Regions from separate parts of the Brucella sp. BE17 genome, predicted to be linked through region 2. Evidence: predicted binding sites of a transcription regulator. Region 2 holds the regulator's gene; each other region holds the start of a gene.

Region 1 (9,873 bases), on a different replicon from region 2:
TCTGGTTTTCATGCCCGGAAAATTTGTTTTCCCCGGCGGAAGTACCGATTTTTTGGACGGTTCGGTTGCCTCTGTGGGTGAGCTTTCGCCTGAAGATACGCAAAAACTTCTGCTCGGCATGGGTGCGCGTGCAACGCTGCGGCGTGCGCGTTCTTTGGGACTTTGCGCTATTCGTGAAACTTTTGAGGAAACAGGCTTGCGTGTCGCAATGCCTGCAGCAAATACCCCAAGCATAGCCTCATCCCGCTATCACTCAATTCATAGTGATTGGCAGGCATTTCTCGAAGCCGGTCATGCACCCGCATTGGGCTGCCTGCGCTATTTTGCGCGCGCCATCACGCCGCCCGGCAATATCCGCCGTTTCGATGCCCGTTTTTTCATCGCCTTCTGCGATAGCCTGCCGCAATTCGACCCGCAGCAGATTCAATCAGGAGAGCAAATAGCGGGGGGAGAACTCGAAAATCTAGATTGGGTATTTTTGGAAGATGTGGCAAAACTCGATACCGCCCGGATCACTCGCACAATTTTGAAGGATGCGCAAAACCTGCTAGCGGAAACCCGCCTTGATCTGCCAGCCACTCTTCCCGTCGTCCAATATAGCATGCGGCATGGCCGTTATGCCCGTGATGTGATCTGAGCCTTATGAATACACCCTTTCAATCTGCCGAACGCCCTTCAAAGGAGCAAAACGGTGGTCTGCCACAAAGCGGAATGCAATGGCGCTCGCTGGCAGCAGCGATTGCAACAATCAGCGCGGTGGGCGCGGCCATCGGTCTTGGCATTCCACTGCTCAGCGTTCTTCTTGAGACACGCGGTTATTCAGCGAGCCTGATCGGCGCCAATACGGCGGTCGCAGGCCTCGCATCTATTGTCGCAGCCCCGCTTGCAGCCCCCATTGCCGCCCGTCTTGGCGTGGTGAAGGCGATCTTCCTGATGCTCGTCATCGGTAGCATTGCCTTCCTCGGATTTCATTTCCTGCAACCGCTCTGGGCATGGTTTGCATTGCGCATAGTGCTGCATTTCGCGCTCACAGTGCTGTTTGTTCTGTCCGAATACTGGATCAATGCCTCAGCGCCGCCTGAAAAACGAGGTCTGGTGCTGGGCATTTATTCAACTTCCCTGTCGCTCGGGTTTGCGCTTGGGCCTTGGCTGTTCTCGAAAATCGGCAGTACTGGTGGCCTACCCTTCTATGTCGGTTTTGCAATCATTTTGATCGCCCTTATTCCGGTGACCATTGCCTGGCGTGACAGCCCGGATTTCGAGGAAGGTGAGCACGTGCCATTCCTGCCGTTCATTTTTGCGGTGCCTACCGCAACCATGGCCGTGTTTGTGTTTGGCGCGGTCGAAACCGGCGGTTTTGCCCTGTTCCCGGTCTTCGGTGCCAGGGTTGGTTATCCTGAAGCTGATGCAGCGCTCCTCTTGACCATGATCGGTCTCGGCAATGTGCTGATGCAGATACCGCTCGGCATTATCAGCGACCGTATTTCAGATCGTCGCAAGCTGCTGTTCTTCTGTGCCGTTACCGGACTTCTGGGCATGCTGGCCCTGCCCTACCTCATGCAGCACTGGTATCTGATGGCGGGCATATTGTTTTTGTGGGGCGGTGTGGTCGCGGGACTTTATACGGTTGGCCTTGCTCATTTGGGTTCCGAACTCACTGGACGCGAGCTTGCATCCGCCAATGCAGCTTTCGTTTTCTGCTATGCAATAGGCATGCTGGCAGGCCCGCAAGCGGTCGGCGTGGGCATGGACACCATGGGACCATCGGGTTTTTCGATGACGCTTGGCATATTTTTTGCCGCATATGCACTGTTTGCGGCAGGAAGGCTGATTTTGGGCAAGAAGCGGCCTTGACTTTTCGCCAGTGATCCGTAGTGTCGCGCCGAATTTCCGCTTCCGGCAGACATATCGGACTCACAGCGGTTTAATCATGAAAGAGCAGGTATTTCGATATGGCCAAGGCTACGACGATCAAGATCAAGCTTTTGTCGACCGCTGACACCGGCTTCTTCTACGTTACGAAGAAGAACAGCCGCACGATGACGGAAAAAATGGCAAAAACCAAGTACGACCCGATTGCGCGCAAGCACGTCGAGTTCAAGGAAACCAAGATCAAGTAATCTTGTTTCTGATTGCGCTTTAATAGCGCTGGAAAAAAGTCGTCTTTCGAGACGGCTTTTTTTATTTCAGACCTTTTATACCAAAGTGCGGTGAAAGCGATTCAGGCGTTCCGTTTAAATCTGAATCGCTCCTGGTATTAAATGTCGCCCAGATAGGACTTGATGGTTTCGATAAAACGCGGCACGGAAATAGGCTTTGAGATATAGGCCTCGCAGCCGCCTTGCCGGATGCGTTCCTCATCGCCCTTCATGGCAAAGGCTGTTACGGCAATCACAGGGATATGCCGTAGGCCTTCATCGTCTTTCAGCCATTTGGTGACCTCTAGCCCCGAGACTTCCGGAAGCTGTATATCCATCAAGATAAGGTCAGGACGATGCTCCCGCGCCAGATCGAGCGCTTCAAGGCCATTACGAGTGCGGACCGTCTCATATCCGCACGATTCGATCAGATCGCGAAACAACTTCATATTGAGTTCGTTATCTTCGACGATCATTACGCTCTTGTTCATGGACATATCCTCGGTCTTTCGCTGCCCTACCGGCAGCCTCGAGATTCCCATCCCATTTAGACCGATTTCATTGACGAAAGGCAAATAATTGCGTTGCCGTGCATATATGACCCATCTAGAACCATAGGTATCAAGAGCAGCGAGCGGAGAGCATGATGAAGACGCCGATGAATGCGACAGAAGCGCAAGCACTTGCAATCGAGGCGCTGGCATGGCTGGCGCAGGACAAGGATCTGCTGCCGCGTTTTCTGGCTCTCACCGGTATAGAAGCGTCATCCATCCGCCAAGCGGCCAGCGAGCCCGGTTTTCTGGCAGGCGTCCTGCAATTTTTCCTAGGCCATGAACCAACCTTGATGCGATTTTGCGAAGAAACGGGAAAAGACCCGGCCTCCTTGCAAAATGCCGCAGCACTGCTGCCCGGCGGAGCCGAACAAAGGTTCTAGCGCCTTAAAATAAAAATGCCGGTCTCATTGGACCGGCATTTTGATATTAATGACAAGTAATTCAGGCCGCATTCGGTCCGGGCACTGCTTCCTCGGCAGCTGATACGCTCAATACATGCAATTCATGTGGGCGCCCATCTCGCGCGACCCACGACATCGACTGACCGGGTGCCAACCCGATCAATGCAGTACCGATGGGCGTCAATATCGAGATTTTGCCCTGCGCAATATCCGCTTCACCTGGATAGACCAGCGTCACACGGCGCTCTTGACCATCGTTGGAGCGAAATTCCACCACAGAACCCATGCGGACAACATTTTCTGGCAATTTCTTAACCGCAACCACCTTGGCGCGATCAAGTTCTGCCATCAACTCATCGGCAATCTCTTCCAACTGTTCGGGCACACTGTCGGCCAGTCCAAGCAGGCGCTCGTGATCGATATCGCTGACGACAATATTGGGCTTCTTACGATTCTTTACGCTCATGGCGATGGCTCACTGTTATAAAAGATAAAGAAACTTCGAACCGGAATGGTGCGAAGCCGATGGTTTGGGAATTTTTGTAAAAGCGCTTAGCGAAATCGCTTATGGCAAACGACGAACCGTCCCCCCGAAGCCTCCTGCGCTAGGCAGGCTGCGAGGGTTTGTGTCCCGTGGTCGGTTGGACCCGATGGAGCATGGTTACAAAACGGTTGTTCATGACGCTAGACTTGGTGATATCGTCGCGATTGTCAAGAGCATTGCGCAGAGCTTGTCTTCAGCGCTAGCCTAAAATCAGATTAATGTTATAAATAGCCTGTTCCTTTTATGTTCGTCACAAGCCCTACTCGCTTGCAACGATCTGATACCGATATGACTTTCAATATGATGGCCGAAGGCTTTGCTGAAAACGAACCAGAACACGGCTTTTGCCGCGATTGTCAGTCGCCGCAAAAGCGTGCGTCCGCGCGTCGATGCAACATTTGCGGCAGCCCGCGCCTTATCCGTCATCCGGAACTCTACCGCCTGTCCCTCGCCCATATCGACTGCGATGCATTTTACGCGTCCGTAGAAAAGCGCGACAATCCAGACCTGCGCGACAAGCCGCTGATCATCGGCGGCGGCAAGCGCGGGGTGGTCTCCACGGCCTGCTACATTGCACGTATACACGGCGTGCGCTCGGCAATGCCGATGTTCAAGGCGCTCGAAGCCTGTCCCGACGCGATAGTCATAAAACCCAATATGGAAAAATATTCCAGTGTCGGGCGGGAAATACGCCAGATGATGCGGGATTTGACGCCGCTCGTTGAGCCGCTCAGTATCGACGAGGCATTTCTGGATCTCGCTGGCACTGAACGTCTGCACAAAGCGCCACCTGCCGTTGTTCTGGCACGCTTTATCAGGCGCATTGAGAATGAAATCGGCATTTCTGCCTCTGTGGGGCTCTCCTATTGCAAATATCTCGCCAAGGTTGCCTCGGATCTCGAAAAACCGCGCGGATTTTCGCTGATCGGCGAAGCTGAGGCGTTAACTTTCCTGCGTGACAAGCCGGTCGGCATGATATGGGGCGTAGGCAAGGCCTTTGTCGCAAAACTGCAAAGCGATGGCATCCGCACCATCGGTCAGTTACAGACCATGGAAGAAGGTGCGCTGATGAAAGCCTATGGCACAATGGGGCAACGCCTCTACAGGCTATCACGCGGGCAGGATAGCCGCCGAGTTGAGCCTGAGCATGAAATGAAGAGCATTTCGGCAGAAACCACTTTCAACAGCGATCTGTCGCAAGCTGACGATCTGGTACCTGTTCTGCGGGCGCTGTGTGAAAAAGTCTCAAGACGACTGAAGTCAGGCGAGATCGCCGGGCAAACCGTCGTTCTCAAGCTCAAGACCAATGATTTCAAGCTGCGCACCCGTAACCGGCAGCTTTCCGACCCCACACAACTGGCCGACCGCATCTTTCGCCACGGCCTGCAACTTTTGGAAAAGGAGCTGGACGGCACACGCTTTCGCCTGCTTGGCATAGGCGTCAGCGATCTTTCCTCCAATGAACGCGCTGATCAGCCCGACCTCGTCGATGTACAGGCCACCAAGCGTGCCGTCGCCGAAGGGGCTATAGACCGGCTTCGTGACAAGTTCGGTCTTCAAGCCGTTGAAACCGGCTACACCTTTTCCAAAGGAAATCTTGCACGGACGCAGACGCCATCTGACCGCGACAATGATTAAAAAAAAGCCGGCCCAAAGGCCAGCTTTCTTAAATTCATAAAAATATAAAAAACAGAATGATAGAGCTGTTTCTTTATAAATTTATTTAGCAAGTAACGACTTACTCGATATCCTCGATGAGTTCTGCGCCACCGTGGATTCGATGCGCCAGTGCTGCTTCCATGAAGGGCGTTACCGTCCCATCCAGCACTTCCTGCGGATTGGTACTTTCAACGCCGGTTCGCAAATCTTTCACCAACTGATAGGGTTGAAGCACGTAGGATCGGATCTGATGTCCCCAGCCAATATCGGTCTTGGAGGCATTGGCCGCATCGCTCGCTTCCTCACGCTTCTTCAGCTCGTGTTCGTATAAACGGGCACGCAGCATAGACCAGGCTTTTTCACGATTTTTATGCTGTGAGCGCTCGGCCTGGCACTGCACGACGATACCTGTGGCGATGTGTGTGATACGCACGGCAGAATCGGTCGTATTGACGTGCTGACCGCCCGCGCCGGAGGCACGATAGGTATCAATGCGCACATCGGATTCGGTTACCTGAACATCGATATTGTCGTCGATGACCGGATAAACCCAGATACTGGCAAACGAGGTATGGCGGCGGGCATTGGAATCATAGGGCGAAATACGCACCAGACGATGCACACCCGATTCTGTCTTCATCATGCCGTAGGAATTATGTCCCTTGATGAGAATGGTTGCGGATTTGATCCCAGCTTCTTCTCCATCATGGACTTCCATGACATCGACCTTTCGGCCATTGCGTTCCGCCCAGCGCGTATACATGCGCAGAAGCATCGATGCCCAGTCCTGACTTTCCGTGCCGCCTGCACCGGCATGCACTTCGACATAGGTATCGTTGGCGTCCGCTTCACCGGACAGCAGCATGTCGATCTGGCGACTGTCGGTTTCTGCTTTCAGTTCGCGGATCGTATTTTCCGCGTCTACGATGATTGACTTATCGTCTTCCTCCTCGCCCATGGCGATGAGTTCGATGCTGTCATTAAGCGTCTGTGTCAGATGATTGATGCCAGTGATGCTATCTTCCAGCTGCTGACGTTCACGCATCAACTTCTGGGCTTCGGATGCATCATTCCAAAGTGTGGGATCTTCGGCTTTCTGGTTCAGATAGCCCAGACGTTTGATTGCCTGATCCCAGTCAAAGATGCCTCCTCAGCAGGCTTATGGCCTGCTGGATTTCGTCGACCAGCGTCTCGATTTCCGCGCGCATGGGTAAATCGTCCTTTTAGTTCAAATTGATTTACGAAACGGGGCAGCGAAAGCAGCCACACGATTTCGATACCGGATCGATGACCCGAGCGCGGCGGACCATAGTGAGGGTGCGCTACGGTGTAAAGGAAAAAGCCTCGCAAAGCGGTAGCGGTTTAAATGCAATCGTTTGAACCGCTCTTCCGGGTATTAGTAGAGGCCGCCAGAACCGGAATTGATGGCTCGCGTCGCCTGCGGCGACTTTGGAGAAACTGGCGCGCCTTCGCGGTAGTCTCCCATACCAATCACCGAATAGCTGTCCGATGGCCCTGTTCCAGGCTTGAAGGCCTCCATGATGCGGTTCGGATCGGAATCACTGGTGCGCATGCCCGTCTTGCGATTGATCGCAATCAGCGTCATGCCTTCCGGCACACGAAAATCAACTTTCGGCGTTCCGGCCAGAGCCTCCTGCATGAAGGATTTGAACACCGGAGCTGCCAGTCCGCCGCCCGTACTGCCGCGTCCGAGCGATGTTGGCGTATCGTAGCCCATGAAGACGCCGACCACCAGATCAGGCGTAAAGCCCACGAACCACGCATCTTTTTCGTCATTGGTCGTGCCGGTTTTGCCAGCGATTGGACGATCAAGGCTTTTAAGGAGCTGTGCCGTACCGCGCTGTACTACACCTTCCATCATAGAAGTAATCTGATAGGCCGTCATCGGGTCAAGAACCTGATCACGGTTGTCAATCAGCGTTGGCTCATCCTGATTGGACCATTCCCGCGCATTACAGCCCTCGCAAACACGACCGTCATGCTTGAAGACGGTCTTGCCGTAACGGTCCTGGATTCGGTCAATCATCGACGGCGTTATGCTTTGCCCACCATTGGCGATGATCGAATAGGCGGTCACCATACGCAAAACCGTGGTTTCGCCAGCACCAAGCGACATGGAAAGCACGGGCAGCATCTTGTCGTATATACCGAAACGCTCGGCATATTCGGCAACCACTTTCATGCTCATATCCTGCGCGAGGCGCACGGTCATGACGTTACGGGACTGTTCAATACCGTAACGAAGCGTGGACGGTCCGGAAAACTTTCCGGAATAGTTTTTCGGAGCCCATACACCCAGCGAGCCCCCCTGATTGACCTCAAGCGGACCATCAAGCACAACGGACGCAGGTGTATAACCATTGTCGAGCGCGGCGGCATAAACGAATGGCTTGAACGACGATCCGGGTTGGCGATAGGCCTGCGTCGCGCGATTGAATTCTGATTCTGCGAAAGAAAACCCACCCACCATAGCAAGAACACGGCCGGTATGCGGATCCATTGCAACCATGGCACCTCCGAGTTTCGGAGGCTGTTGCAACCGGTAAGAATTGTCATCCTTCTTAGAAACATAAATAATGTCACCCGGATTGAGGACTCCTTCGGGCGACTTTGCGCTGCTGCGCTTGCCGTTGATATTCATGACGCGCATCGCCCATTTCATATCATCGGCAGCGATGAAGGCACGCATACGCTCTTTGCTTCGAGAACCTGATGCTTCAAGTTTCGGCTGTATGCCAATATCCGCTCCAGCCGCAGAAACATTAAGCACGACGGCGAGCTGCCATTCGGGAACATCCGAAAAGGCCCGCATATCACCGAAAGCCGAACCCCAGTCATTGCCTAGTTCGACATGCTTCGTGGGACCGCGCCAGCCACGTGCTTCATCAAAACGCAGCAACGCGGATCGAAGCGATTTCTGAGCATCGACCTGCAAGGTCGGATTGACTGTCGAGCGCACAGAGAGACCACCTTCATACAGCGCATCCACGCCATATTTCTGGATAATCTGGCGGCGCACTTCCTCGGTAAAATATTCTGAAGCGACCAGATAGTGCGTAGCCGTACGAGGGGTCACGCCAAGCGGCTGTGCCTTGGCTTCCTCCGCCTCCTCGTTCGAAATATAGCGATTTTCAGCCATGCGGTCGATCACCCAGTTGCGGCGCTCTATAGCGCGCTCCTGTTGGCGAAACGGGTGATAATTATTCGGACCTTTGGGGAGAGCTGCAAGATACGCGCTTTCGGCGATGCTCAACTGGCCGACCGGCTTGTCGAAATAAGTCAAAGCCGCGCTCGCGATGCCATAAGAACCAAGACCGAAGAAAATCTCGTTGAGGTAAAGTTCGAGAATACGATCTTTCGAATAGGCCTGCTCGATGCGCATGGCCAGAATAGCTTCGCGGATTTTGCGATCATAAGTCTGGGTGGAAGATAGAAGGAAATTCTTTGCCACCTGCTGTGTGATGGTAGAGGCGCCGACAGGCCGTCGTCCGGTGCCCATATTTTTCACGTTTGTGATGACCGCGCGCAAAAGGCCACCAAAATCAAGACCGTGATGCTCGTAAAAAGATTTATCTTCTGCGGAAATAAACGCTGCGCGCACACCGTTGGGTACGGCCTGTATCGGCAGATACAACCGTCGTTCGCGGGCGAATTCAGCCATGAGACTGCCATCAGAAGCGTGAACACGCGTCATGACCGGCGGTTCATACTTCGCCAGCAACTCATAGTCGGGCAAATCGTTGCTAATGTTTCCAATGTAAATAGCAACGCCGCCGGCGGCCAAAAGCGCCAGTACCGTTCCGATTCCAAAGAAATACCCGATAAGCCTTACCATATTGCCGGAATCCTGCCGTCAGATTAGTCCAATGACCCGCGTCAAAGCGTTTCTACCAAGTCTTAAACGCCATGTAATTGCATGGCCCAGCTGGTGTAGTGACCACCAAATGCGTCAAACGCAAGGTTATTTTCGTTATTTTATCGCTTTAGCGCGGATACCTCCAGAGGGTACCTGCAAATCGGCGGCACTGTTGCACATACGCACCGTTGCGCAAACTGAGCCGCAGAGGTCATCCCTTCGTCAGCATTTCCGGGCGACGCGCTGCCTCATAGGACTTTATGGCCAGCGCGATACGATCGGCAAGCTTCTGACGCCATTGCGGATTGCTGATAAGCTTTTCATCTTCGGCATTGGAGAGATAGCCAATTTCAATCAGCACTGAAGGCACATCCGGTGCGCGGAGAACCTGAAATCCCGCAAAGCGATGCGGATTGTTGATCAAACCCACCTCGCCTTTCAGATTCTGAATGACCTTTTCGGCAAAACTTAGCGAAAACGTATGGGTTTCGCGCCGGGTGAGATCGAGCAGAATATCAGCAACTTCCGGCACTTCTTCGGTAACGCCACCCGCCAGATTGTCGGATTTGTTTTCACGCTCCGCCATTGCGCGCGCCACGGCATCCGATGCCTTGTCGGAAATCGTATAGACGGTTGCGCCGCGAATATCGTGCTGATTGATCGTATCTGCGTGAATGGAAATGAAAAGATCCGCTTCATG
Region 2 (9,873 bases):
ATGACACGGGAGCCAGCAGAAGCGCATCCGCTCCGGCCTCTTCAGCATCGCGCGCCAGTATCACAGCTTCATCGGCGCGAAGCGCGCCGACACCCACAATGAGGGGTGTTTTCCCGCCCACGGCATGAACGGCTATCTGAACTGCTTGTTGGCGCTGTGAGCGCGAGAGATAAGCATAGCTGCCAGTGCTGCCCAAAAGACCGACGGAATCCGCTCCCGCCATCTGAATGCGATCCAGAAAACGTGTCAGAATAGCCGCGTCAACATTTCCTGAAACATCAATCGGTGTCAGTGGAAAAGCGGAAAGCCCCTGGAAGAAATCTATACTCATGATCACTACTCGAACTGCATCAGGATAAATCTATAGCATCCATCCCTTGCAATAACTTCAGACGGTCTTTCAAATTATTTCAGAAAGCAAGCGAGCTTACAGGACAGATATCATTCGGCCTGCGCTTCGAGTTCTTCCATGTCTTCGTCGGACAGTCCAAAATGGTGCCCGATCTCATGAATGAGAACATGGGTAATGATGTCGCCCAGCGTCTCCTCGTGCTCGGCCCAGTAATCAATGACGGCACGGCGGAAAAGCGTGATGCGGTTCGGCCCATCACCTGTTTGCATGCTAAACCGTTCACCGATGCCGTGGCCCTCGAAAAGGCCGAGCAGGTCGAAAGGCGTATCCAGTCCCATATCCTCGACGATCTGTTCGTCTGGAAAATCGGATATCTGGATGATGATGTCGCCGCATAGCTGACGAAACTCCTGCGGGAGATGCGCAAGAGCTTCGATCGCAATCGATTCGATTTCGTCCAGTGAGGGAGAAAGACGTGCTGCCCATCCCCCGCTTTGATCTTCTCTGGCCATATGAGCCAATCGTGTCCTATTCAATTGTTCAGGCCACAGATGTTCAAGCCGGTCGTTTTATGCATACCGCTATTAAGCCCAGGGACGCAGTTCGGCGCGTTTGGCCTCGAACACGTCGATGTTGGCAGCCTTTTCCATGGTCAGGCCGATATCGTCGAGACCGTTCAAAAGACAGTGGCGCTTGAATTCGTCGACATCGAAAGAAATCGAGCCGCCATCGGGGCCATGGATCTCCAGAGCGTCCAGATCGACGGTGAGCGTTGCGTTGGCGCCGCGCGAAGCGTCGTCCATCAGCTTGTCTAGATCTTCCTGGCTCACCTTGATGGGCAGGATGCCGTTCTTAAAGCAATTGTTGTAGAAGATATCGGCAAAGGAGGTGGAGATCACGCAGCGGATGCCGAAATCAAGCAGCGCCCACGGCGCGTGTTCGCGCGAAGAGCCACAGCCAAAATTATCGCCGGCAACCAGAATCTGCGCATTGCGATAGGCCGGCTTGTTAAGCACAAAGTCGGGGTTTTCGCTGCCATCCTCATTAAAGCGCATTTCGGCAAAAAGGCCGGTCCCAAGCCCGGTACGCTTGATCGTCTTAAGGTAATCCTTGGGGATGATCATGTCCGTGTCGATATTGACGATCGGCAGAGGGGCCGCAACGCCGGTAAGCTTGGTGAATTTATCCATGTTCTGCGCCTGTCGGTAGAAAAGTTTCAGACTGATTTACATCAGCACTGCGTAGAGTCAACGTTAAGACCCGGTTTCGGGCCCCAAGTGCTGAATAGGTCGCAACCAAACAGAAAAGATAAGCTGGCGAAGGCCGTATTTCAAGCACTCGCATGCTTGCGCTTCATTGTCGTTCGGTGCACAAATCGGCCATGAAGACAATCGCCCGTCCCCGCCGCTCGGTCCTGTTCGTTCCCGCCGTTAATGCTCGCGCTCTGGAAAAGACTCTGACGCTTGATGCCGAGTGCATCATCTATGATCTGGAGGATTCGGTTGCGCCCGAGGCAAAAGCATCGGCGCGTGCAGCACTTGAAGCGCATTTTGCCGCGCACCCTTCAGCCAATTTCGAGCGTATCGTGCGGGTCAATGGTGCCGAGACGCCTTGGGGTAAGGAGGATGTTACCATTGCCGCTGGAATCGGTGCTGACGCCATTCTTCTGCCAAAGGTTGAGCGCCCGCAGGATGTGATCGATGCGGCAAACCGGCTCGATCACCATGACGCTGAGCCAGAAATGGCTATATGGGCGATGATCGAGACGGCGCGCGGTATCCTCAATGCCGACGAGATCGCGACGCTTGGCAATCGTTCAGCGGCACGGCTTGCCGCTTTTGTGGTCGGTTCCAACGATCTCGCACAGCAAACGGGCGTGCGTCTTGATGGGGCGCGCACCTATCTGGTGCCGTGGCTAATGCAGATTCTGCTGGCGGCTCGTGCTGGCGGGCTGACTGTGCTTGACGGAGTCTATAATGATTTCCGCAACGAAACAGGTTTTGCGGATGAATGCGCACAAGGAGCCGCGATGGGTTTTGACGGCAAAACGCTCATTCATCCAAACCAGATCGGCGCTGCTAACCGCGCCTTCTCGCCCGATGAGGGAGAGGTTGCGCATGCCCGCGCGGTGGTCGCGGCGTTCGCGCTGGCCGAAAATGCCGATAAGGGCGTGATTTCGCTTGAGGGAAAGATGGTCGAACGGCTGCATCTTTCCATGGCCGAACGCCTGCTTGCCAGAGCGGGCTTCTAGGCCGGATTTAAGAAAGGACAGACCATGAAACTCTATCGCTTTATAACCGGGCCGGACGATTCCGCTTTTTGCCACCGCGTGACGGCAGCGCTTAACAAGGGCTGGCAACTTTATGGCTCGCCAACCTATGCTTTCAACGCGGCAACCGGCGTCATGCAATGCGGACAGCCAGTCGTGAAGGAAGTGGATGGTGTCGATTACACATCTGACATCAAGCTTGGTGAATATTAGAGCACGGAGTAAATCTGGTCTGATCTGAGCTCTCGGTTTGCGTCTCTCTATTCGCCCAGAGCTTCTGATATGTTGTTTGCAATCTGGATCACGGCCTACCGGGGTGTGCATTGCACTTTGGAATGCCGTGTAACGCGGAGATCATGTCCGCGCCAAGGAAATCCATGAAGAGCTCCTGCGTTTCTGGAACACGGTCTTTGCAGACAACTGGCACGCCAATATCAAAACGTCGATTGCCTTGCAGGGCGCATTTTGTTCTGAATTGTTCCCGGCCAGAATTCGCTATAGCGGCCTGTCTCTGGTTCAGCAGATTGGTCCGATCCTGGGCGGCGGCGTTTCACCACTTATCGCGACGACGCTCCCGGCGGAATATTCAGACACTGTCATGCCCACTGTTCTTTACATGGTGCTGATGGCAATTGTCTCAGCCGTCTGTGCGTTCGCGTTACGACCGCCAAAAACAGCCTAACCCTTCCAAAGTACCTTCCGCTGTCATGACGGAAGGTCCCCGGATTAGCCGATCATGAACGTTGCTGCAAACCCGCTCACCGGTGCAACGCGCTTTAATGTCAGTAGCGACGGATCAACCCGATGAGTTTTCCCTGTACGCGAACCCGATCCGGTCCGAAAATACGCGTCTCATAAGCGGGATTGGCAGCTTCAAGAGCAATCGAAGCGCCCTTGCGGCGGAAGCGCTTTAGCGTTGCTTCCTCATCATCGACGAGGGCCACAATAATTTCGCCGGGGCTAGCCGTCTCGCCACGCCGGATGATGACGGTGTCACCGTCAAAAATACCAGCTTCAACCATCGAATCGCCTCGCACTTCAAGCGCGTAATGCTCTCCCGCCCCCAGCATTTCCGGCGGAAGGCTCAGTGAATGTGTCTGGTTCTGGATGGCGGAAATCGGTACGCCTGCCGCGATGCGACCCATAACGGGCACGGAAACGGTGGCAGAAACGGCATCATTGGTGGTGACGGACGCGGGGCGCGCCGCCTGCTGTGCTGCAGGCGCTTTGCCGAGGCTGCCTTCGATGACGCTTGGCGAAAATTTTCTTTGACTGTTCAGCCCCGGCGCGATCGAATCCGGTAGGCGCAGCACTTCCAACGCGCGCGCCCGGTTGGGTAGCCGGCGGATAAAACCGCGTTCTTCAAGTGCTGTAATCAGCCGATGAATGCCCGACTTGGAAGCGAGATCCAACGCTTCCTTCATTTCGTCGAAAGAAGGGGGAATGCCGGTTTCTTTCAGACGCTCATGAATGAACAGCAAAAGTTCATGCTGTTTGCGGGTCAACATTGGCGACACCCTCCGGCCTAGAACAGATAAGAGAAAAACAAAACCAGAACGAACACTATATGTTCCAGTCTTGTTCTGCAATGGTTTTTAAATAATTAATGTTCAGGCGAAGACGGGTATGCTTGGCGAATTATCGCGAAATGATCACAACATGAGGATGCGGCATGGCTCGCCATTGGCAGTCGCAGTTGCGTTTTCGTCCCGGATTAAAAGCGCGTCGGAGTTGACCAGTGCCGAGAGCATGGAAGAATCTTGCAGCGAATAAGGTGTCGCAACAAGCGTGCCGTCGCCTCGTGTTTCGATTGTCGCGCGTACAAAATCGCGGCGATGATCGTTGGCGGCCATTGGCTGTCCAAGAATGGCGGGCCGGATATCGGTGTCCAGGTTTGTACCGCCCAGCTTTGCGACCAGTGGACGCAGAAAGACGAGGCTGCACACGAGGCTGGAAACAGGATTGCCCGGCAGGCCGATCACATGCACGGTTTTGCTTCCGACTATTTTGCGACCATACATCAGCGGCTTGCCTGGGCGCATGGCAATTTTCCAGAAGTCGAGATCTACGCCGCAATTGCGCAAGGCGACATGGATAAAATCGCGGTCGCCAACCGAGGCGCCACCAACTGTCACCAGCACATCGATGCCGCTCTCCAGCGCCTGCGCGATGGCCGCTTCGATTTTTGCAGGATTATCGGGGATGATGCCCAGATCCTGAGACATGCCACCCGCACGGCGAATGATTTCTGCAACGCCGAGACTGTTGGACGCGACGATCTGGTCAGGTCCCGGCGCGGTGCCTGGAGGGACGAGTTCGTCACCTGTGGCGAGAATGGCAATGCGGGGCCTGCGAAAGACATCCAAGGCTGCATTGCCGCTTGCCGCAGCCAGCGACAGCGCTGCTGCATCCAACTCGCGTCCCGCCTCGAGAACCGTTTTGTCCGGCGCAAAATCCAGCCCAGCGCGGCGAATATGGCGACCTTTGTCGATACCCTCCAATATTGTCAGTTGGTCACCTTTACGGTCTGTATGTTCCTGAATGACGATCGTGTCGGCATTGTCGGGCAGGGGGGCGCCAGTAAAGATGCGAACGGCTTCGCCGGGTCGCAAACTGCCGTTAAAGCGTTTTCCGGCAGCGGATTCGCCAATCACTTTCAGAGGCAGCGGATAAGTGATGTCTGCGGGCGCAATCAGCGCATAGCCATCCATTGCCGAGCAATCGAAGGGCGGCTGCATGAGCTGCGCTTGAACCGGGTGGGCAACAATGCGACCGCCGGCTTCGCTCAATGAAACGGTTTCATATCCATCGGTATTGGCTGAATGCAGGATGCGTTGCAATGCTTGCTCAACAGGGAGAAGGGCCATGACGCTTCCTTTCAAATTATTTGCCGGATTTCTGTCAGGCTTTCCAGTCGCCTGATTTGCCGCCGGTCTTTTCCAGAACCCGGATATTGCCTATTTCCATGAGACGGTCCACGGCCTTGGCCATATCATAAATGGTGAGGCAGGTGACAGAAACTGCGGTCAACGCCTCCATCTCTACACCGGTTCGGCCCTTTAGTTTTGCGGTTGCGCGCACGCGAAGGCCGGGCAGGGTATCATCGGGTTCGATCTCGACCGATACCTTGGTCAGCATCAAAGGGTGACAGAGCGGAATAAGATCGGCGGTTTTTTTCGCGGCCATGATTCCAGCCAGACGTGCTGTGCCGATCACATCGCCCTTGGCGGCGTCCCCGGCCAGAATAAGTGCCAGCGTCTCTTTACGCATGCGCACACATCCTTCGGCAACGGCCTGACGCTCCGTCTCATCCTTGGCACCGACATCCACCATATGGGCGGCACCCGTAAGATCAAGATGCGTTAACTCGCGGGTTTTTGACGGCATGATTTCAAGCCTTGCCTGTCAGGAGTTCACGGGTTGCAGTTTCCACGTCGTCCTTACGCATCAGACTTTCGCCGATCAGGAAGGTGCCAATGCCGGACTTTTGTAGCCGCAAGCAATCGTTATGGGTGAAAATACCGCTTTCACCCACCAGGACGCGGTCGTCGTGCACCATCTTCGACAAACGTTCCGAGACAGCGAGATCGACTTCGAAATTGCGCAGATTGCGGTTGTTGACGCCGAGCAGACGCGAGGAAAGTTTTAGCGCGCGTTCCATTTCCTCTTCGTCATGCACTTCGATAAGGGCGTCCATGCCAAGCTCAAATGCGGTCTCTTCCAATGCCTTCGCGAGATCGTCATCGACGCTTGCCATAATGATCAGGATGCAATCGGCCCCCCAGCTACGGGCCTCATAGACCTGATAGGTGTCGAATAGAAAATCCTTGCGCAGTGCCGGTAGAGTGCAAGCCTCACGCGCCTGCGCCAAAAACTCAGGCGCGCCCTGAAAGGAAGGCGCATCGGTCAAAACCGAAAGACAGGCGGCGCCGCCTTTTTCATAGGCTTTCGCAAGCGCAGGGGGGGCGAAATCAGGCCGGATCAGACCCTTCGAAGGGCTGGCTTTCTTGATTTCGGCAATAAGAGCGAACTCTCCGGCGCAGCGCCTTGCTTCCAGCGACTTGAGAAATCCGCGTGGTGCCGACTGATCCGCAATGTGGGCTTTCAGGTCGTCGAGTGTATGGCGCGTCTTGGCGCTCGCTATTTCCTCGCGCTTGTAGACTTCGATCTTGCGCAGAATGTCGGTGGACATGGTGTTTCTTCCCCGTCAGGCTGCTTCATCATTTGAGATGGCAACCACTCTTTGTAGAACGGTCAGTGCGGCACCGCTGTCGATTGCCTGTGCGGCTTTGGCAATGCCCTCTTTGAGGTCATGAGCCTTGCCTGCAATGGCCAGTGCTGCGCCGGAATTTAGCAAAACGATATCGCGATAAGCACCCGCTTCGCCGTCCAGAACAGCGCGCAGTGCCTTGGCATTTAACGCCGCATCGCCACCTTTTAGCTCGTTTGGCGAGGCGCGACGCAGGCCCACCTCTTCCGGCGTGATTTCGAATGTCCGCACTTTGCCGTTTTCAAGCGCTGCAATCTGCGTTGTTCCTGCCGTTGTCATCTCGTCAAGACCATCGCCATATACGACCCACGCCGTTTCGGTGCCGAGTTCACGTAGCACATGAGCCAGTGGCTCAAGCCACTGAGCGGAAAAGACACCGACAAGCTGGCGCTTTACGCTTGCCGGATTGGCCAGTGGTCCGAGCAGATTGAAAATCGTGCGTGTTCCCAGTTCTACGCGCGAGGGCCCGACATGGCGCATCGCGGAATGATGCATGGGGGCAAACATGAAGCCGAGGCCAGCCTCACTAATGCTGCGGCCAATGGTTTGTGCGTCGGCTTCGATATTGACGCCGAGCGCTGCCAGTGTATCTGCGGCACCGGAGCGGGACGACAGTGCACGATTGCCGTGCTTGGCGACAGGGACTCCTGCGCCAGCCACGACAAAAGCCGAACAGGAGGACACATTGTAGGACCCGGACTGATCGCCGCCCGTCCCCACAATATCAATGGCATCGGCGGGGGCTTTGACGGGCAGCATGCGCGAGCGCATGGAAGCCACCGCCCCGGCAATTTCCGCAACCGTTTCGCCGCGCACACGCAAGGCCATTAAAAACCCGCCGATCTGCGACGGTGTTGCCTGACCCGACATCATGACATCGAAAGCCGCCATGGCTTCATCCTGGCTCAGGGCTTCGCCGGTAGCTGCTTTCGCAATAAAGGGTTTCAGATCAGCCATGATAGTTTCCTTTCAGCTGCCCACCATTTACTGCGCAAGGGCTTCGTTGATGACCGCCTGATTGACCTTGACCGGATATTGCTTCTGCAATTCGCCAACCAACTGATCGAGCAAATCGCCGGACAGCGCATTAGCAAGATAATCGCGCTGCTGCTGAGGCACAGCATCGGCGCCGGTTGCAGCCGGTTCGGTTACTTCCGTGACCTTAAACACGATCTGTCCGTCGCCGGAAGGGGCTGCAGCGGTGCCGGTAAAGCCGTTTGGACCGCGGAAAATCTGCGCCGCCGCGGCGCTGCCAATATCGGCATCATTGGTGTTGCGGTTGACACCGTGCTTGGTCTGTTTTTCGAGGCCGACCTCAGACGCAATCGTGTCGAGCGTCGTTCCGCCGTCGAGACGTGTCTTCAACTCTTCCACACGCTGGTTAAGGCGCTTGACAGCCTCCTCGGCCTTCCAGGCAGTTACAAGCTGATCCTTGATCTCATCGAGCGAACGCTCACGGGGGGGGGTAATGCCATCGACCTGATACCAGAGATAACCGTTATTGCCGAGTGTCAGCGCATCATTGTCAAAACCCTGGTCTGCTTGGAACAGGGCGGTGAGAAGCGCTTCGGCATTGGGTACCTCAACAGGATTGCCGGAAGCGTCGTTGCCATCGCTATCGATTGCGTCGACCGTCACTGTCTTAAGGCTGAGGGTTTTTGCGGCCTCTGCCATCGTAGAGCCCTCCGAACGCTGCTGCTCGTAGGAATCGTGAATGCCGGTGATGCTGCTGATCGCGATATTGGTTGCAAGCGTGTTGCGGATTTCGCCTTCGACTTCGCCAAGTGCTTTGGCATGAGCCGGTTCGATTGCGCTCACACGCAGGATCACAGGGCCGAAACTGCCCTTGACCACCGGGCTGACACCGTTTTCAGAAAGCGCAAAAGCTGCATCGGCAATAGCCTCATCGGGAATGGCGCTCTTTTCAAACGTGCCGAGCCGGAGGTCGTTTTCGCTTTTGCCCTGCTCTTTGGCGACTTCGAGGAAATCCGTTCCGGCAGCAATTTTGGCCTGAGCTGCTTGGGCAGCGGTTTCATCGGCGAATGTCAGCTGCTCAATTGTGCGTTTTTCGACGGAACCAAAGCGGGCCTTGTTGTTCTCGTAATAGTCGTTGATCTCGTCCTGCGTGACGGCAGCCGGATCGGCAATATCGGCAGGTTCCAGCTTCACATAGGTGAACTTTCGGTATTCTGGCGCTTTATAATCATCCTTATGTGCTTCGAAATAGGATTTGAGCACATCATCGGACGGTGCAGGCACTGCATCGGCAGCTTCGGCGGGTATCGTGATATAGTCGACGCTGCGGCTTTCATCCTGATAAAGGCTGAGCGCCTTGAGCATGGTATCGGGAAGCTTCAGGCCGTCGGTGGCCGCTTCCACAATTTGCTGACGGCGGGCGTCCTTGGCGCGATTATCGAGGTAATCCTGGGGGCGGATATTGGACTGGCGCAAGACGGCGTCGAACTGGGTGCGGTTGAAATTGCCGCTTGAATCCTGAAACGCCGGATCTTCGGCGGTAAGACGGGCGATGCCGTCCTTGGAAAGCCCAAGGTTCATGTTGCGCGCGCTTTCGTCCAGCACAACACCCGCTGCCACTTGTGCCAGAACCTGATTTTCCAGGCCGATGGATTTCGCCTGTTCGCGTGTTAGGCGCTGGCGGAACTGCTGTGAAAGGCGCATGAGCTGCTGCTCATAGGCAAAGCGATATTCGCTGCCACTCACTTCAGAGCCGCCAGCCGTCACTGCGGCACTGCCTGTCAGGTTGGTACGGAAGGCATCGGAAATTCCCCAGGCGCCGAAGCTCAGCACAAGCAGGCCAAGCAAAAGCTTGACGATCCAGGATTTGGTGGCAGAGCGCAGGCTGTCGAGCATGGGAAAACCCTTTGGTAAATAAGCAAAGCTCGGTTTGGATTTGCAGTGAGCTTGTCAGGGGATAACCTCAAGCAAGGCTTTTTTGCAAGCTCTCATGCGCATTCGGGGCCA
Region 3 (9,873 bases), on a different replicon from region 2:
ACGCATATTCTTGACCAGTCCCTGAATACCTTCGGCGAGATTGGCCAGTGCCGCACTGGTGCGCTGGGCGGAAGATGTATCGCTGCCTTGTGTCGCTTGGAGCCGGTCGGAGAGCAGGCGAAGCTCTTCGGCATTGCTGTGCACGGTGGCGGCGTCCGAACCAAGATCGGTGACGGATGAAAGCCAATTTTCAAGTTCGGTATAAAAACGGTTTTGTGCACGGCCCGCCTGCAGATCGAGGAAGCCCAGAATAAGCGAGCCGGAAAGACCGAACAGCGAAGAAGAGAAAGCGGTGCCCATGCCCGAAAGCGGTGCCTGCAATCCGGCCTTGAGCGAATCGAGCACATCATTTGTGCTGCCCGAACCGGGATCAAGCGTCTGGATGGTGCGGCCGATGGAACCCACCGTTTCAAGCAGGCCCCAGAAGGTCCCGAGCAGGCCAAGGAATACCAGAAGTCCGATGAGATAGCGTGAAATATCGCGGCTTTCATCGAGGCGCGTGGCAATGGAGTCGAGAATGGAACGCAAGGTCGTGGTCGAAAGCGCCATCGACTGGCGGCGTCCGATCAATGCACGCATGGGCGCGAGCAGCGCAGGCTTGCGCTCGATGCCCTCCCGGTCCCCGTCGCGGAAGGAATTGACCCAGCGAATTTCCGGCAGAAGCCTTAACACCTGCCCGAAGGCAAGCAATATGCCGACCAGAAGTACCCCAAAGATAAGGCCGTTGAGGCCGGGATTGGTGACGAAGAACGTGTGGATCTGCCGCATCAGAATTGCGGCCAGAAAGCCAACGATGATGAGAAAGATAACCATGGTGAGGATGACGAGGCGTGGGCTTGAAAGGCTGTAGGGATCGTAATCGTGCGTCCCGTCAAGATGGTCTCTTGTGTCCTTCAGATCGCTCATCCATTCCGCTCCGTGGTCAGGTGTTTGCGGGTGAGCCTACTGCATTAAGGGGCGAAGCGGAATCGCCCAGAGATAAAAAATAATGACATAAAAAATAAAGGCAAAAAAACAGCACGCCGGTGGCGTGCTGAAATAGCATAAGCGATGAAGTGCAGGAATCAGATCGGCTTGCGCAGTGTTTTCAAAAGTGCTGCGTGAATGGCTTCATTGCCGGCAACAATGCTCTTCTTGTCAAAGATGTCTTGTCCGCCGACCTTGTCGGAGACGAAACCACCAGCTTCGCGGATCATCAACATGGCGGCACCCACATCCCATGGGTTGAGGCCATCTTCCCAGAAACCGTCGAGACGACCGGCTGCAACATAGGCAAGATCGAGCGAGGCCGAGCCGATGCGGCGCACACCTGCCGTTTCGGCCATGATGTTGCGCAGTTCGACCAGATAGTGACCATGATGTCCGCGTCCGAGATGCGGAATGCCGGTGCCGATCACACAATCCACCAGCTTGTTTCGGGCGGCCACGCGCAGGCGGCGATCATTGAGAAATGCGCCACCGCCGCGTTCTGCGGTATAAAGTTCGTCCATGGCTGGATTATAGATCACACCGGCTACGATCTGGCCCTGACGCTCCAATGCGATGGAGACTGCAAAAACCGGGATGCCGTGCAGGAAGTTTGTGGTGCCGTCGAGCGGATCGACCAGCCAGCGATGCTGACCGTCCTTGCTTTCCACTTCGCCCGACTCTTCCATCAGAAAGCCAAAATCCGGGCGGGCGCGGCTCAATTCCGTATAGATGAGTTTTTCGGCGCGGCGGTCCGCCTGGCTGACATAATCGCCGGGACCTTTGAGCGAAACCTGCAGATTCTGCACTTCGCCAAAATCGCGCGCGAGGCTGCGTCCGGCCTTCATGGCGGCCTGAACCATAACATTGAGGAGGGCTGAACGAGCCATCGGAATCGTCCTTTAAAATTGAGCAATCTGAGAAAGAACCGTCGCGGCACCCGTGAACCGGATGTCGGACTGCAGCGCCGTATTGAAAGGCGCCGCAAAATTTTGACACGCGGTTATAAAACCGCAGAAAAATCAGGCGCGGCTGATATAGGTCAGCTCGTTGGTGTCCACGATCACACGTTCGCCTGATGCGATGAAGGGCGGAACCAGAATGCGGATACCGTTTTCAAGAACGGCTGGCTTGTAGGAAGAAGCGGCAGTCTGGCCCTTGACGACTGGGTCGGCTTCGGTGATTGCCAGCGTAACCTGATCGGGCAAACGAATGCCGATTGGCTTTTCTTCATAGAGTTCGACCGTCACCATCATGCCATCTTGCAAAAAGGCCGCGCGGTCGCCAACGAAATCCTTCTGGAGTTCGAGCTGTTCGTAGGATTCGGTGTCCATGAAAATCAGCGCATCGCCCTGCTCGTAAAGGAAGGAAAAATCCTTCTGCTCAAGGCGCACGCGCTCGACGGTTTCAGCTGCACGGAAACGCTCGTTGAGCTTGGTGCCGGTGATGAGATTTTTCAGTTCGACCTGATTGTAGGCGCCGCCCTTGCCGGGCTTGACGGCATTGGTCTTGACAGCAGCCCAAAGCCCGCCGTCATGTTCGATGACGTTGCCGGGGCGGATTTCGTTACCATTGATCTTCATGAGTTTGATCCGGAAATGAATGTGAAACCAATTGCGGTTCGATGCACAATGGCAAAAGGGGCAACCATCCGACTTTCATCCGGTGATTGCTCGCGCGCCTTATATGCGAACTGCGATAATCGGTGCTTCCAAGACCACAAAAAGCCGCTTTGCGCAAGCCTGTGCGCAAAAAGAGACGTTTTCAGGCGGCAGACTTTGCCGGAAACTCAGCGAATGCGCAGATTGTTGGCGGTTTCAATGGCTTGCTTGATCTGCTCGTCGCTGAGCCCATCCATCATGTCGTTGAGATCATGCGCCCGAAATCCTGCGCGCTGGGCGAGAATATACCAAGCTGCGGCTTTCACGCTGTCGCCTTCCGTGCCAAGCCCGTCGCGGTAAAGGCGTGCCAGCCAGGCCTGAGCCATGACCATGCCGCGGTTTGCGGCCAATTGCGTCCAGCGAAAACCCTGATCATAATCACGATCGCCACCACGCCCTTCGACCAGCCAGCGGCCAAGGTCAAACTGCGCCGTATCATAGCCTTTTCGCGCTGCAAGGATCAGGTATTCGCGGGCTTTTTTTTCATCGCGCGTAATCTTTTCGGTACCATTTGCATAAATCTGGCTCAACGCATATTCGCCATCGGCAAGCTTTGCTTCTGCGGCTTTTTCAAACCAGGGATAAGCGAGATCAAGACCTGGCATGCCGGGATGTCTCTGCATCAGTATCTGGCCATAATTGAACTGCGCCATGGCATTGCCGCCCTCGGCTGCCTTATGCATCAGTTCTTCCGCTTTCTTATTGTCTTTTTTGACATAGGTTCCTTGAAGCAGCAGGGCCGCATAGCGAAACTGCGCTTCGGTGACGCCGTTCTCGGCCGCCTTGCCATACCACTCGGCCGCCAGTTTCTGATCGGCGGGAACGCCCATGCCGCGCGCATAAATCTCGGCAATGAGGGTTTGGGACGCGGGATCGCCTTTTTCAGCCTGCGGTTTGGCTAGGTTGAAAGCCGTCAGATAAAGCCCCCGCTGAAAGGCACCAAAGGCCTCGTCCGCAGGTCTGTCGCCAAAACGTTTTGGATCAATGGCCGGCATTGGCCCGGTGGTCGCCGGTTGCGGCAGCATGGCGGGGACTGCAGACTTGCCGGGTTTGTCACCCTTATTATTCTTATCAGCGCCCGCAAGAGTTCCGTTTTGACTTTGTGCCGGTTCGCTGGATGCCAGAGCAGGCAGCGCTGGACATGCGAATGTCAAAATGGCTGTAAGCAGAATTTTTCTCTTCACGGGCATGAATTAAGACCTTGGTCGCTTATGATAATCAGTCTTCAAAACGCGGCGCGTGTTCATTGAGCAGCCGGTTGGCCTCTCTTACCGCTTCTGCTGGGTTTTCCGCTTCAAAGACGGCGCGTCCAAGCGCCACGAAATCCGCACCCGTTTCAGCAGCTGGAATAACACTTTCCAATGTATTTCCGGCTTGCGCGATGGACGGTATTTCCACCAGTTCCGCCCACCATTGGGCCAGCGAAAGATTGCGCGGATGCGCCTCGGGCTTGTTGTCAGCACCGATCTTGCCAAAAAAGATATAGTCGGGCTGTAATTCACCGATCTCCATGGCGCTGTGTCGATCACGCAGATTGCCTGTGCCGACGATCATTTTGGGCGCATGTTTTTCGATTGCCTCGCCAAGCTCCGCTGCCTTGCCTTCGATATGAATACCGTCTGCGCCGACACGGCCTGCAATGCGCGTGTCGTTGAGAATGATCGCGGCGGCCCCTTTGTCCTGAATGATCGGGACTGCCTTTTCTGCAACGAGCTGAAAAGTTGCTTCATCCAGATCGCCGGTATCCAGAATGACACTTGCGACATCACCGCCCGATAGCGCCGCCATCAGCAGCGTGACCAGTTTTGTGCTGTCTGACAGAGGCGGGGTGACCAGCACGAGGCGGCAGCGATCGGAAGGATTTTTCGGAGCGGATGTGTTCATAAACCAAGCCTAACGGGAAAAACGTGATGGAATTCAGGCAACGACGGCGTTCTGTTTATCCCAAACACGTCTCACACTCTATCTATTTGTTTCGACATGTTTATGTGCGGCAATCATCGAGACCCAAACACCTATCGTCAGCTTGCATGTGTTGTTGTCAGATGTGGCGATCAACGGGATTGGGCTGGCATTATGTTATCCACTGGAACGAAAGTTGATCGGAACAAACCAGCCCAAATGAGGATTTAGGCTTATATAGGCCCTAATTCGAAGGTGAAAAGACACCGTTAAGATTGTGGGTTGTCCCGGCCTTAAAGTTGGGAATTTCACCTAAACGTTGAGAGCAAGATATTTGCATGTCTGGCTTTCACGAAAAAAGGCAGGCTGCTGAATGACTATTGCGACCGCTCACGAAGGAACGCCAACACCGATCGCCAAAGTGCGCGATACGCGCATTGATGTGTTTCGTGCTTTGGCTTTGTTGACGATTTTCGTCAATCATGTGCCCGGTACCATCTACGAGCATTTCACGCACAAGAACCTTGGATTTTCAGATTCCGCGGAAGCCTTCGTTCTGATCTCCGGCATGGCGATCGCACTTGCCTATAGCAACAAGTTTGCACCGGGCAACCAGCTCGTGCTTTCCATGAAGATGTGGCGGCGTGCCGGTGTGCTTTACACGGCACACCTGATGACGACGCTTGCGACAATCGCCATTTTTGCGGCTGCAGCCATCTTTCTTAAGCACTCCGAGCTGCTCACGCAGATCAATATCGGTCCGCTCGTCAAACAGCCGGTCGAAGCGCTGTTCGGTCTTGTCACTCTGGGACATCAGCTCGGTTATAACAACATCCTGTCGATGTATGCTGTGACGCTGATCCTTACACCCATGCTGCTTGTTCTGGCGCGTATCAGCCTGCCATTGATGCTGGGTGTTTCAGGCACCGTGTGGTTCTTGTCCGGTCTTTATCATGTTGCCCCAATCAATTATCCGACTGAAGGCGTGTGGTTCCTGAACCCGTTGTCGTGGCAGTTTCTGTTTGCCATCGGTATTGCAGGCGTCATCCATGTCCGTCGTGGTGGTGAACTGCCCAAGCATCCCCTGCTGATTGCACTCGCTGTGGTTTATCTGGTGCTGTCGCTTGCCTGGGTACGCCTGCCATTATGGCATATCGATGCCTCAATGGGCCTGCCGATGATCCTGACCGGCTTCGACAAGACGTTTTTGTCGGCTCCGCGTCTGCTTCATGTTCTTGCAATGGCTTATCTGATTGCCATCGTGCCGACATTATCCAACTTGGCCCGCACGGCACCTGAAAACCCGCTGGCCATCTTAGGCAAGCATTCCTTGCCAGTGTTTATCGCGGGCACACTTCTGGCGATGGTTGCGCAGGTCATGAAGCTCATCAACCCCGGCGGTCTGCCCTATGATACGCTGCTGATATCCACTGGCATCGTCATGCAGTTTGCCCTTGCCTATTACCTTGAATGGTTGCCGACGATTGGCTGGGGCAAGAAGCCGGTCGCCAAGCCAGCGGTTCCGGCGAGCGAACCTGTCAAACTGCCTGTAGGCACTGGTCTGCGAGCGATTGCTCAAAATGCTTAGAAAAGCCGCCTTCGGGCGGCTTTTTTTGCAGTGCAACTATTTTTAAGAGCAAGAATCAGAAGCAAATTAACCATTTATTAATGTTAAGAATGTTAAACCTTTTGGCATCCAGTTCGGCTGGATTCTTACCGAGTGGTTTTACCGCTCTGTTTGACGCCTCCCTGTTAAACTCCTGAGAGCCGCCTTTGCGGCTCTTTTTTTGTGATTTTTTGGAGTTTTCTCGGCAATATGGAACCGTCCGCTGTCCAGCTCGTTCTGGGATAAGCGGTGCAGGTCGTTAACCCAATATTAAACATGATCTTGCGCAGCGGTGCATGAAAGTGCAGTTTCCCGTGGACGCATCAGGCTCGGCTATTCCGTCTGGGGCACTTGCGTGATCGTATTGCGTTTCGACAGATCTTCCCGGTTTCGGGTTAGCAGAATGATCGCCAAATTTTTGGCGACGCAGGGTGTAAGAACAGTGGTTAGCGAACAGCGTCAGATGCCGGATAATATGATCAGTCTCGTCGATCACAGGCTTTTTTCCGACAGCTTCAAGCCGGTCTATGTTAGAGGCATGGATATGGTGGAGGAAGCCGCGTGCTATCTCGACGGCGAGGGACGTGAGCAGGCCCGCAATCTTTCACCGGTTGCGGCCGCACTTTATGCGCAAGAGTCGATGCGTTTGACAACGCGACTGATGCAGATCGCATCCTGGCTGCTGCTCCAGCGCGCCGCCCGCAATGGAGAAATGCCTACCCACAAGATCGCAGCCGAGAAAGCCAAGGTTCGCCTGGACATGCCGTCGGCAGGCGATAGCGTGCCCGGCTGGAATGAACTGCCTCAGGCCTTTATCCAGCTTGTTGAACGCTCGATGGAGTTGCAGGCGCAGATAAGCCGCATGGAAATGAATTCGTCTGATCGGATCGCTCCCATGCAGGATGCCGCGAACGGCAATCCGGTTTCCGACCAGATCGTCTTGCTTAAAACAGCTTTTGGCGCCTCCTGACAAGCCATTCTAATTCTTTGAATTTTCCAGAACAGGAGGCTATGTTTCTCTTTTGTTCACATTTGTGCTGTCAAGTAATCCTGTCTGAGGATAGGGTTTACGGATGAAAGAAACGATTCGCATCATTGGTATCGATCCCGGCCTGCGCCGTACCGGCTGGGGGGTGGTCGAGTCGCTTGGCAATTCGCTGCATTTCGTGGCGTCGGGAACTGTGACGTCGAATGCCGAAATGGATTTGGCCTCACGACTTTGCCAGTTGCATGAAGGCCTTTCCAAAATTCTGCACGATCACATGCCGCATGAAGCAGCGGTCGAGCATACATTCGTCAACAAGGATGCGACTGCGACGCTCAAGCTTGGGCAGGCGCGCGGTATTGCGTTGCTTGCGCCCGCGCAGGCAGGGCTGCCCGTTGCCGAATATGCACCCAATGCGGTCAAGAAGGCGGTCATCGGGGTGGGGCATGGCGAAAAGCAGCAAATCCATATGATGGTGAAGGTTTTGATGCCGCGCGCAACCTTTGATACGAGCGATGCCGCTGACGCGCTGGCTATTGCCATTTGTCATGCGCATCATCGGCAAAGCATTGTCAGTGAGCGCCGCATACAGGCATTATTAGCGGGGTAGTCTCCAATGATCGGCAAGCTAAAGGGTGTGATCGACGAAATCGCCGATGATCATGCCATTATCGATGTGCACGGCGTCGGTTATGTCGCTTTTTGCTCGGCGCGCACACTCGGTAATCTCGGCGGCATAGGTGAAGCAGCCGTTTTGTTCATCGAGACATATGTGCGTGAAGATATGATCCGCCTTTATGGTTTTGCCACCCAGCTTGAGCGCGAATGGTTCCGCCTGTTGCAAAATGTGCAGGGCGTGGGCGCCAAGGTGGCACTCGCGGTGCTTGGCACCTTGTCCCCGCCGGAACTTGCCAATGCGATCGCGCTGCGTGATCTGGCTATGGTTTCGCGTGCGCCTGGCGTCGGTAAAAAAGTGGCCGAGCGCATCGTCACCGAACTTAAGAACAAGGCCCCGGCCTTTGCGGGTGAAGCGAGCGGAACAATAGGCCTCAAGCAGGAGCTTGGCGCCGGCGCTGCTTCCGCACCTGTGGCGGATGCGGTGTCAGCCCTTGCCAATCTTGGGTATTCGCGCGATCAGGCTGCAAATGCTGTGGCTGCTGCTCTCAGGGAAGCGGGTGACGATGCCGATTCGGCAAAGCTTATTCGTCTCGGTCTCAAGGAACTGTCGCGGTAATGAGCTTGTATGAATGTGATGTTCATGCGAGGAGAAAAGCATGAGCGACCGCAACCCTCTCATTGATGCCGATAAGCGCGCTGACGAAGACACAACGCTGCGTCCGCAGACACTCGACGATTTTGTCGGACAGGCGGCGGCGCGCGCCAATCTGAAAGTCTTCATAGAAGCTGCCAAGGTGCGTGGCGAAGCGCTCGACCATGTGCTTTTCGTCGGCCCTCCCGGATTGGGTAAGACGACGCTGGCGCAGATCATGGCCAAGGAGCTCGGCGTCAATTTCCGCTCGACTTCGGGGCCGGTTATTGCCAAGGCAGGCGATCTCGCAGCTCTTCTGACCAATCTTGAAGACCGGGATGTGCTGTTTATCGATGAAATTCATCGCCTGAGCCCGGCTGTCGAAGAAATCCTCTACCCGGCTATGGAGGATTTTCAGCTTGATCTGATCATTGGAGAAGGACCGGCGGCACGTTCGGTCAAGATCGACCTCGCCAAATTCACGCTTGTCGCAGCGACAACCCGGCTGGGTCTTTTGACCACGCCTTTGCGTGACCGTTTTGGTATTCCTGTGCGTCTCAATTTCTATACGGTCGAGGAGCTTGAATATATCGTGCGCCGCGGCGCGCGCATCATGCAAATGGGTATTTCGGCCGATGGTGCGCTGGAGGTGGCGCGGCGCTCACGCGGCACGCCGCGTATTGCGGGCCGTCTGTTGCGCCGCGTGCGCGATTTCGCGCTGGTGGCGGGGGCCGATATCATCGACCGCAAAATCGCCGATGAAGCTCTGTCTCGATTGGAAGTGGATAATCGCGGGCTTGATCAGCTTGACCGGCGTTATCTCAATATGATCACGCGCAATTTCGGCGGCGGGCCGGTGGGAATTGAAACCATTGCCGCAGGTCTTTCCGAGCCGCGGGACGCTATCGAGGATATTATCGAACCCTATCTCATCCAGCAGGGCTTTTTACAGCGCACACCGCGCGGGCGTGTGCTCACAGCCGTTGCCTGGCAGCATTTGGGATTGCCAGCACCTGCTGAAATCATGCAGCAATCGCAATATGGCCTGTTTACGGGAGAAGATTGACGATGGCGTATCCACAGATCGCGGGTGAAATGAAAGACGGGGTGCACCGTCTTTTTGCGCGCATCTATTACGCGGACACGGACTTTTCCGGCTTTGTCTATCATGGGCGGTATCTCGAATTCTATGAGCGGGGCAGGACCGATTTTCTACGACTTCAGGACGTTCACCATATCGAGCTTGCCGAGGGCGCGCTGGGTGAGGAAATGGTCTGGGTCGTCCGCCGCATGGAGATCGATTATAAATCGCCGGCAAAAATGGACGACCTGATCCTGATCGAAACGAAGGTCAGCGAGATCCGCGGTGCGCGGGTCATCATGGCGCAGGAAATCACCTGCGACGAGCGCTTGCTGTCGCAAGCCCGCGTTGAGGCGGTGATGATCACCAAGGATGGTCATCCACGTCGCATACCTGACGAATGGCGTGCTGCCTTTACCAGAG

The links. The regulator LexA, encoded in region 2, represses DNA repair genes until DNA is damaged. The targets are predictions, from matches to a motif close to TGTTCNNNNTGTGTTCNG.
Region 1: AAIB41_RS03825 (DNA polymerase IV) is a predicted target of LexA. The motif match lies at 3,871-3,888, and genes of this name have one in related genera.
Region 3: ruvC (crossover junction endodeoxyribonuclease RuvC) is a predicted target of LexA. The motif match lies at 7,148-7,165, and genes of this name have one in related genera.

The regions. Positions count from the first base shown of each region.
Region 1 is NZ_CP154467.1:773,109-782,981, forward strand. It holds gene AAIB41_RS03795 (NUDIX hydrolase) at 11-637, shown strand; gene AAIB41_RS03800 (MFS transporter) at 712-1,854, shown strand; gene rpmG (50S ribosomal protein L33) at 1,953-2,120, shown strand; gene AAIB41_RS03810 (response regulator) at 2,258-2,629, opposite strand; gene AAIB41_RS03815 (DUF3572 domain-containing protein) at 2,785-3,072, shown strand; gene rnk (nucleoside diphosphate kinase regulator) at 3,134-3,559, opposite strand; gene AAIB41_RS03825 (DNA polymerase IV) at 3,941-5,275, shown strand; one part of gene prfB (peptide chain release factor 2) at 5,376-6,434, opposite strand; one part of gene prfB (peptide chain release factor 2) at 6,436-6,504, opposite strand; gene AAIB41_RS03835 (penicillin-binding protein 1A) at 6,693-9,152, opposite strand; gene AAIB41_RS03840 (N-acetylmuramoyl-L-alanine amidase) at 9,385-9,873, opposite strand, start outside.
Region 2 is NZ_CP154468.1:278,112-287,984, forward strand. It holds gene AAIB41_RS12750 (dihydrodipicolinate synthase family protein) at 1-331, opposite strand, end outside; gene AAIB41_RS12755 (metallopeptidase family protein) at 442-864, opposite strand; gene leuD (3-isopropylmalate dehydratase small subunit) at 937-1,542, opposite strand; gene AAIB41_RS12765 (CoA ester lyase) at 1,734-2,603, shown strand; gene AAIB41_RS12770 (DUF1737 domain-containing protein) at 2,628-2,834, shown strand; gene lexA (transcriptional repressor LexA) at 3,404-4,129, opposite strand; gene glp (gephyrin-like molybdotransferase Glp) at 4,274-5,488, opposite strand; gene moaC (cyclic pyranopterin monophosphate synthase MoaC) at 5,523-6,008, opposite strand; gene trpC (indole-3-glycerol phosphate synthase TrpC) at 6,013-6,813, opposite strand; gene trpD (anthranilate phosphoribosyltransferase) at 6,829-7,848, opposite strand; gene AAIB41_RS12800 (peptidyl-prolyl cis-trans isomerase) at 7,876-9,762, opposite strand.
Region 3 is NZ_CP154467.1:1,596,156-1,606,028, reverse strand. It holds gene AAIB41_RS07800 (flagellar motor protein MotA) at 1-906, opposite strand, end outside; gene AAIB41_RS07795 (inositol monophosphatase family protein) at 1,065-1,856, opposite strand; gene efp (elongation factor P) at 1,989-2,549, opposite strand; gene AAIB41_RS07785 (tetratricopeptide repeat protein) at 2,756-3,811, opposite strand; gene AAIB41_RS07780 (thiamine phosphate synthase) at 3,846-4,511, opposite strand; gene AAIB41_RS07775 (OpgC family protein) at 4,903-6,117, shown strand; gene AAIB41_RS07770 (DUF1465 family protein) at 6,599-7,105, shown strand; gene ruvC (crossover junction endodeoxyribonuclease RuvC) at 7,209-7,730, shown strand; gene ruvA (Holliday junction branch migration protein RuvA) at 7,737-8,354, shown strand; gene ruvB (Holliday junction branch migration DNA helicase RuvB) at 8,395-9,435, shown strand; gene AAIB41_RS07750 (YbgC/FadM family acyl-CoA thioesterase) at 9,438-9,873, shown strand, end outside.